2 regions of the uncultured Azonexus sp. genome follow, and region 2 is predicted to be linked to the other one. Evidence: predicted binding sites of a transcription regulator. Region 2 holds the regulator's gene; the other holds the start of a gene.
What was found. The regulator sigma-54, encoded in region 2, starts transcription at its own class of promoters, with help from an activator protein. The targets are predictions, from matches to a motif close to TGGCACGCTTNCTGCTNA.
Positions count from the first base shown of each region.

Region 1: the regulator sigma-54 is predicted to act here: its motif matches at 1,620-1,637, upstream of Q0799_RS12795 (circularly permuted type 2 ATP-grasp protein).

Region 1 covers NZ_CALJNI010000017.1:154,642-158,991, reverse strand. The annotation lists gene Q0799_RS12800 (alpha-E domain-containing protein) at 1-168, opposite strand, end outside; gene Q0799_RS12795 (circularly permuted type 2 ATP-grasp protein) at 171-1,583, opposite strand; gene Q0799_RS12790 (acetyl-CoA C-acyltransferase family protein) at 1,783-2,964, opposite strand; gene Q0799_RS12785 (CobD/CbiB family protein) at 2,990-3,913, opposite strand; gene Q0799_RS12780 (CoA pyrophosphatase) at 3,959-4,350, opposite strand, start outside.
Region 2 covers NZ_CALJNI010000004.1:73,473-77,822, forward strand. The annotation lists gene recA (recombinase RecA) at 1-751, shown strand, start outside; gene recX (recombination regulator RecX) at 744-1,178, shown strand; gene lptB (LPS export ABC transporter ATP-binding protein) at 1,175-1,909, shown strand; gene Q0799_RS02990 (RNA polymerase factor sigma-54) at 1,934-3,388, shown strand; gene raiA (ribosome-associated translation inhibitor RaiA) at 3,403-3,726, shown strand; gene ptsN (PTS IIA-like nitrogen regulatory protein PtsN) at 3,778-4,227, shown strand; gene hprK (HPr(Ser) kinase/phosphatase) at 4,236-4,350, shown strand, end outside.

The DNA of each region.
Region 1 (4,350 bases), on a different contig from region 2:
CTCCAGGCTGTTCAACGCGATGATCGCGGCCCAGCTCTGGTTGGCGGCTTCTTCGGATTGGGGCACCAGCGACATCTGCCAGGTGACGTCGAGCAGGCGGGCAAGGTTTTCGGCGCGCTCGATGTAGCGCGACATCCAGAACAGGTGATCGGCAGTTCGGCTCAGCATGATTAATCCTCCAGAACCCAGGTATCCTTGGTACCGCCGCCCTGCGACGAATTGACGACGAGCGAGCCCTTGGTCAGGGCGACCCGGGTCAGCCCGCCGGGCACCATGTTCACGCACTTGCCCGACGACAGCACGAAGGGCCGCAGATCGAGGTGACGCGGCGCAATGCCTTCCTCGACGAAGGTCGGGCAGTTGGACAAGGCCAGCGTCGGCTGGGCGATGTAACCGTCCGGCTTGGCCAGCAGCAACTGGCGGAATTTCTCGATCTGTTCCTTGGTCGAGGCCGGACCGACCAGCATGCCGTAACCGCCGGCGCCGTGCACTTCCTTGACCACCAGTTCGCCGAGGTGATCGAGCACGTAGGCCAGATCGTCCTTCTTGCGGCACATGTAGGTCGGCACGTTGTTGAGGATCGGCTCCTCACCGAGGTAGAAACGGATCATGTCCGGCACGTAGGGGTAGATCGACTTGTCGTCGGCGACGCCGGTGCCGATGGCGTTCGACAGGGTGACGTTGCCGGCCTGGTAGGCCTTGAGAATGCCGGGCACGCCGAGCGCCGAATCGGCGCGGAAAGCCAGCGGATCGAGGAAGTCGTCGTCGATCCGGCGATAGATCACGTCGACGCGCTGCGGCCCCTGCGTCGTACGCATGTACACCGTGTCGTCCTTGACGAAGAGATCGCGGCCCTCGACCAGTTCGACGCCCATCTGCTGAGCCAGGAAGCTGTGTTCGAAATAAGCGCTGTTGTAGGCGCCCGGCGTCAGCACGACTACGGTCGGATCGGCGATGCCCTGCGGCGCGACAGCGCGCAGCTTTTCCAGCAGCATGTCCGGGTAATGCTGGACCGGCGCCACCTTGTGCCGGGCAAACAGTTCCGGGAACAGGCGCATCATCATCTTGCGGTCTTCGAGCATGTACGACACACCTGACGGCACGCGCAGGTTGTCTTCGAGCACGTAGAACTCGCCGGCGCCGGCGCGGACCAGGTCGACCCCGGCGATATGGGCATAGATGCCGGCCGGCACGTCGACACCCTTCATCACCGCGCGATACTGGGCGTTGTCCAGCACCTGCTCGGCCGGGACCTTGCCCGCCTTGAGGATTTCCTGGTCGTGGTAGATGTCCCACAGGAACATGTTCAGCGCCTTGACCCGCTGGCGCATCCCGCGTTCCATCGCCTTCCATTCCTTCGATGGAATGACGCGCGGAATGATATCGAAGGGAATCAGGCGCTCCTTGCCGGCTTCCTCGCCATAGACGGCAAAGGTGATGCCGACGCGGTGGAAAGCCAGATCGGCTTCGGCACGCTTGCGCTCGATGCGCTCGGGCGGCGTTTCCTTCAACCACGCTTCGTAGCGTTTGTAGTGCTCCCGGACGCCACCGTCGGCGTCGTACATCTCGTTATAGAAGTTCATGTCCGACTCTTTTATGAGGATGCTCTCGTTTTCAATTCAGCAGAAACCGTGCCACGACTTAAAACCCCATTGAAACAGCGGATTAGGAAATCCCCGGGAATATGCACGCCCCATACTGGTGCGAAGAAACAACATGGTGCGCACCAATAAAAAAACCGCCGGATTGCTCCGGCGGTTTTTTGGCGAAGAACGCAAAGAATCAGGCGCGCTCAAGGATCACTGCGATGCCCTGACCACCGCCGATACACATGGTGACCAGTGCGTACTTGCCGGCGACGCGTTCCAGTTCGTACAGCGCCTTGGTGGCGATGAAGGCACCGGAACAGCCGACCGGGTGACCGAGGGCGATGGCGCCGCCGTTCGGGTTGGTCTTGGCCGGGTCGAGGCCGAGCACCTTGGACACCGACAGGGCTTGCGCGGCGAAGGCTTCGTTCGATTCGATGACGTCCATCTGGTCCAGCGTCAGGCCGGCCTTCTTGAGCGCCAGCTTGGTCGCCGGGATCGGGCCTTCGCCCATGATGTCGTTCGGCACGCCGGCAACGGCGTAACCGGCGATGCGGGCCCGCGCCTTGTAACCGGCCTTGGCGGCGACATCGGCAGCGGCCAGCACGAAGAAGGCCGCGCCGTCGTTGATGCCGGAGGCATTACCGGCGGTGACCGTACCGTCCTTCTTGAACGCCGGCTTCATCTTGGCCAGGGTTTCCATCGTGGTGCCACGCTTGATGTATTCGTCGGCATCGAAAACCACTTCACCCTTCTTGGTCTGCTTGACGATGGGGACGATCTGCGACTGGAAGTAGCCGGCATCCTGGGCGGCCGCGGCACGGCGCTGCGATTCGACGGCGAAGGCATCCTGCTCTTCGCGGCTGATGCCGTGCTTGGCAGCCAGGTTTTCGGCGGTGATGCCCATGTGGCCGACGCCGAACGGGTCGGTCAGGACGGCAACCATCGAGTCGATCGCCTTGGTGTCGCCCATGCGCGCACCGGAGCGCAGCGCCGGCAGCAGGTAAGCGGCCTTGGACATGACTTCGACACCGCCGCCGATACCGTAGTCGGCATCGTTCAGCATGATGTTCTGGGCGGTGGTGACGATGCCCTGCAGGCCGGAGGCGCACAGGCGGGAAACCTGCATGGACACCGACTCCATCGGCAGGCCGGCCTGGATCGAGGCAACGCGCGAAGCGTAGGCATAACGGGAATCGGTCGGCATCGTGGTGCCTACCGTGACGTAATTGATCTGCTGGGGATCGACGCCGGAGCGGGCAATCGCTTCCTTCATCACGATACCGGCCAGTTCGCTGGTATCGAAGTCAGCCAGGGAGCCGCCAAAGGAACCGATGGGGGAACGGACCGCGCTCAGAACGACAACTTCTCTGCTCATGTAGAACTCCTCTTAAAAATTATTTTCAGCCCGCCAGACTGGCAAGCCCCAACAAAAAGAGCAACAACATCCATAGCACTGTGGCGCGCCAGACCAGGCCGACGGCACTTTGCATGAAATCCACATCGGCCGGATCACCGATCCCGAGTTCGGCCCGGTCGGAAACCTCGCCTTCGTCGATCACCGAACCACCCAACTGCACGCCCAGGGCACCCGCACCGCTGGCCAGCACGATACCGAGATCGCGGTCCGGCCACAGCGCCGGCTGGGTTCGCCAGCAATGCACCGCATCCTCGAAATCGCCGACGACGGCGAATGCCGCGGCCGTAGTCCGCAACGGCAGCCAGTCGATGATCGCGAAAGCCTGCCGGGAGAATATCGGAAATTCATTATGCGCCGTCGGGGCATCGGCTGTCCAACGGTCCCTCACGATCAGCGCCAGTCGGTAGAGCAAGGCACCGCAGGGACCGGGTAGCAGAACGAACCACAGCAGCACGGCAAAGACATGGCGATGCGAGGCGCCGAGCGCGCCCTCGATGGACAGCCGGGAAACATCGCGGGCACTCAGCCCCTGGGTGGCGATGCCCTGCCAATCGGCGAGCAACTGACGCGCCCGCTCCAGATCGCCGAGACGCAGCGCCAGCTGGATCTCCGTGTAATGGTGGCTGAACTGGCGAAAACCCATGGTCAGATAGAGGACGCCCACGTTGAGCAGCCAGCCGAGCAGGGGATTCAGCGAATAGAGCAGGACATAGAGCAGACCGAGCAGGACCACCGGCAGGGCGACGGCGATCAACCAGGCGGCCAGGCCATGGTGGCGACCGCCGGCATTGAACTTCGACTCGACGAAGCCGGCCCACAAGCCCAGCGGCTCGGCGACGATGCGGCGATAGTCCAGCGGCTTGAATTGCTCGATCAGGAAGACGGCGATCAACGAAAAAAGACTCATGGGCGGTGTATTACCCTGCGCAGCGGTTTGTTCCAGGCCAAGGCATCAAGATACCACAAGCCTTTCGGTCAGCGAGCGGATCATGCCGGCCGTCGCCCCCCAGATGAAATGATCGCCGTAGGGCATTGCATAATAATGACGCAAGGCACCGCGCAGATGGACCGAATGGCGCTGGTGATTGGCCTCGTCGAGCAGGAAGGCCAGGGGCACCTCGAACACCTCGGCCACTTCGAAAGGATCGGGGGTCAGCGAGAACGGCGGTGTCACCAGACCGACCACGGGCACCACGCAAAAACCGGTACCGGTGCGGTATTCCGGCAGGTAACCGAGGATATCGACGTGGCGGCGGGCCAGCCCGATTTCCTCCTCGGTCTCGCGCAAGGCCGTCTCCAGCGGCGAAGCATCCCCGGCCTCGACCCGGCCGCCGGGGAAACTCA
Region 2 (4,350 bases):
CTTCATCGATGCCGAACATGCGCTCGATCCGCAATATGCCCAGAAACTCGGCGTCAATGTCGGCGAGCTGCTGATCTCGCAGCCCGATACCGGCGAACAGGCGCTGGAAATCGCCGACATGCTGGTCCGTTCCGGCTCGGTCGACATCATCGTCGTCGACTCCGTGGCCGCCCTCACCCCGCGTGCCGAAATCGAGGGCGAGATGGGCGACCAGATGGTCGGCCTGCACGCCCGCCTGATGTCGCAGGCGCTGCGCAAGCTGACCGCCAACATCAAGAAGACCAACACGCTGGTCATCTTCATCAACCAGATCCGGATGAAGATCGGTGTCATGTTCGGCTCGCCGGAAACCACCACCGGCGGCAACGCGCTCAAGTTCTACGCTTCGGTCCGTCTCGACATCCGCCGCATCGGCGGGATCAAGAAGGGCGACGAGGTGGTCGGCAGCGAAACCCGCGTCAAGGTGGTCAAGAACAAGGTGTCGCCGCCGTTCCGCGAGGCCATCTTCGACATCCTCTACGGCGAGGGGATTTCCCGCGAGGGCGAGATCGTCGAAATGGGCGTCGCTCACAAGCTGGTCGACAAATCCGGTGCCTGGTATTCGTACAAGGGCGAGAAGATCGGCCAGGGCAAGGACAACGCCCGCGAGTTCCTCAAGTCGCACCCGGAAATTGCCCAGGAAATCGAAGCCGGCATCCGCGAGGCGGCGAGCACCACCGTGATCAAACCGAGCAAGGCCGCCAATGGCTGATCTGCGGGTGCGTGCCTTGCAGTGCCTGACCCGGCGGGATCACAGCCGGGCCGAACTGCATGCCAAACTCGCGGCGCATGCCGACAGTGAAGAAGCCCTGACGGCGGTGCTCGATGCCTTGCAGGCCGAGCACCTGCTGTCGGATACCCGTTATGCCAGCCAGCGCGTTTCGGCGCGCGCCAATCGCTACGGCAACGGCCGCCTGCGCCAGGAATTGCGGCAAAAGGGCGTCAGCGATGGCGACATCGAAGCCGCCCTGCCCGAGGCCGGCGACGAGGGCGAGCGCTGCCGGGCGATCTGGGCGAAAAAGTTCGGGCAGCCCCCCCAATCTGCAGAAGAACGTGCCAAACAGATGCGTTTCCTGCAATATCGCGGCTTTTCTGCAGAAGCGATCCGCCAGACCCTGCGCGGAGCCAGTGAAGAATGAGCCAGCCAACCGCCACCCTGTCCGCGCACAACCTGAAAAAGCGTTACAAGGCGCGCACCGTCGTCGAAGACGTCTCCTTCTCGGTGCGCTCCGGCGAAGTGGTCGGTCTGCTCGGGCCGAACGGTGCCGGCAAGACCACCTGTTTCTACATGATCGTCGGCCTGGTGGCTGCCGATGGCGGCGAAGTCTATATCGACGACGAGCGCCTCACCCACCAGCCGATGCATTCGCGTGCCCGTACCGGTCTGTCCTACCTGCCGCAGGAGGCCTCGGTGTTCCGCAAGCTCAACGTCGAGGAAAACATCCTCGCCGTGCTCGAACTGCAGAAGCTTTCACCCGACGAGTGCAGCCAGCGACTGGAAAGCCTGCTCAACGAACTGCACATCACCCATGTCCGCCACGTGAATGCAGCGGCACTGTCCGGCGGCGAACGGCGGCGTGTCGAAATTGCCCGCGCGCTGGCCACCAATCCGCGCTTCATCCTGCTCGACGAGCCGTTTGCCGGGGTCGATCCGATTGCCGTGCTGGAAATCCAGAAGATCATCCGCTTCCTCAAGGAACGCGGCATCGGTGTCCTGATCACCGATCACAACGTGCGCGAGACGCTCGGCATCTGCGATCACGCGGTGATCATCAACGCCGGTCATGTACTTTCCTCTGGACGTCCGGAGGAAATTGTCGACAATGAGAGTGTACGCAAGGTTTATCTCGGCGAGCATTTCCGCCTCTGACCTCGCCAAACCAAGATTGCATCAATGAAACCGGCACTTCAGCTCAAGCTTTCGCAGCATCTGGCCCTGACGCCGCAATTACAGCAGTCGATCAAGCTGCTGCAGTTGTCGACCGTCGAGATGCAGCAGGAAATCGAACGCTACCTGCTGGAAAACCCGATGCTCGAGCGCGACGATGACGGGCCGGGCGAGTCCTTCGCCGGTGCCCAGCAGTTCGATTCGCCCGACAAACCGGTCAGCGAACCTGCGCCGGCGAGCGAATCGCGCGAGGATGCCCAGGGCGAGCCGCCGATGACGCCTGGCGATGTCGACGACGATCGCTGGTCCAGCGATGCCGGCACCTTCACCGGCGCCGGCCGCGACGAGGAAGACGACAACGATCCGCAGGATGCCCACGCTTCCAGCGTCAGCCTGCGCGAGCACCTGGGCTGGCAGTTGGGCATGACCCAGTTGAGCGATCGCGATCGCAGCCTGGTCCGCTTCCTGATCGAAGCGCTCAGCGACGACGGCTATCTCGCCACGCCGCTGGAAGAGCTGCTGGAAACCCTGCCGCCCGAGTACGAAGTCGAACTCGAGGAACTCGAAATCGCCCTGCGCCATATCCAGAATTTCGATCCGACCGGGATCGGTGCGCGCGACCTGCGCGAATGCCTGCTGTTGCAGTTGCAGGCCGAAGAGGATTGCGCCGAGCGCACGCTGGCCCTGACCATTGCCGACAAGCACCTGGAATTGCTGGCTGCCCGCGATTTCGTCAAGATCCGTCGCCTGACCGGTTGCGACGACGAGATCCTGCGTGGCGCGCACGAGCTGATCACCAGCCTCAATCCGCGGCCGGCCGCCGGTTACGCGCAGGACGAAGCGCGCTACATCACGCCCGACGTGATCGTGAAGAAGCTCAAGGGTAAATGGACGGCCTACATCAACCCGGACGCCTACCCGCGCCTGCGCGTCAACCGCCTGTACGCCGACATCCTCGCCCGCCAGCGCCGTGGTAACGGCAACCTGAGCGGCCAGTTGCAGGAAGCCCGCTGGCTGATCAAGAACATCCAGCAGCGTTTCGATACCATCCACCGCGTCACCCAGGCCATCGTGGACCGCCAGCGCCAGTTTTTCGAACATGGCGAAGTGGCGATGCGGCCACTGGTGCTGCGCGAGATTGCCGACCTGCTCGGCCTGCACGAATCGACGATTTCCCGCGTCACCAGCCAGAAATACATGGCCACGCCGCGCGGCATCTTCGAACTGAAATACTTCTTCGGCAGCCATGTGTCCACCGACACCGGTGGTGCCTGTTCTGCCACGGCCATTCGTGCCCTGATCAAGCAATTGATTTCGGCGGAAGATGGCAAGAAGCCCTTGTCGGATAGTCAATTATCCGAAATACTAGGCCAGCAGGGAATTGTCGTTGCCCGACGCACGGTTGCCAAATACCGTGAATCGCTCAACATCCCGCCGGTCAATTTACGCAAGACCCTGTAGAGAGAGGAGAAAAAATGAATCTGCAAATCAGCGGTCACCATATCGAAGTCACCCCGGCACTGCGCGAATACGTCGAGAACAAGCTCGATCCCGTACTCCGTCATTTCGACAAGGTTACCGGCGCCAGCGTCGTGCTTTCCGTTGAAAAGCTGAAGCAGAAGGCCGAAGTCACCGTTCACGTTCCGGGCAAGGACATGCATGTCGAAGAAGCCGGGGACGATCTCTACGCCGCCATCGACGCCATGTTCGACAAGCTCGACCGCCAGGTCCAGAAGTACAAGCAGAAGATGCAGGACCACCATCGTGGCGAAAAGCCGTCCATGCACATCGACGACTAAGCCTGACCGACCGCACCCCGAGGGGTGCGGTTTCTTTGCTGCAAAGTTCCCATGAACCCTCTAGACAACATTCTGACTGCCGATCAGGTCCTGCTCGACCTGGATGCGAGCAGCAAGAAACGCGTTTTTGAACAGGCCGGCATGCTGTTCGAAAGCCGGCTCGACATGTCGCGTTCGTTGATTTTCGACAGCCTGTTCGCACGCGAAAAGCTCGGCTCCACGGGCCTTGGCCAGGGCGTGGCCATTCCCCACGGCCGGATCAAGGGCCTCCAGCAGGCTGCCGGCGCGCTGATCCGTCTGGCGACGCCGATTCCCTTCGATTCGCCGGACGGCCGTCCGGTTACCCTGCTGTTCGTGTTGCTGGTACCGGAACAGGCGACCGAAGAGCATCTGCAGATCCTGTCCGAACTGGCTCAGCGCTTTTCCGACCGCGCCTTCCGCGAAGCCTTGCAGGCCGCCCCGGACGCCGAAGCGGTGCTGGCACTGTTCAAGAAGTCCTGACCGGCGCCGTGCGGCACATCAGCCTGGAGCAGTTGTACCAGGACAACCGCGAGAAGCTGTTGTTCAACTGGCTGGCCGGTCAGCGCAACGACCGGCGCATTGAGCTCAAGGCCGCCAGCAATT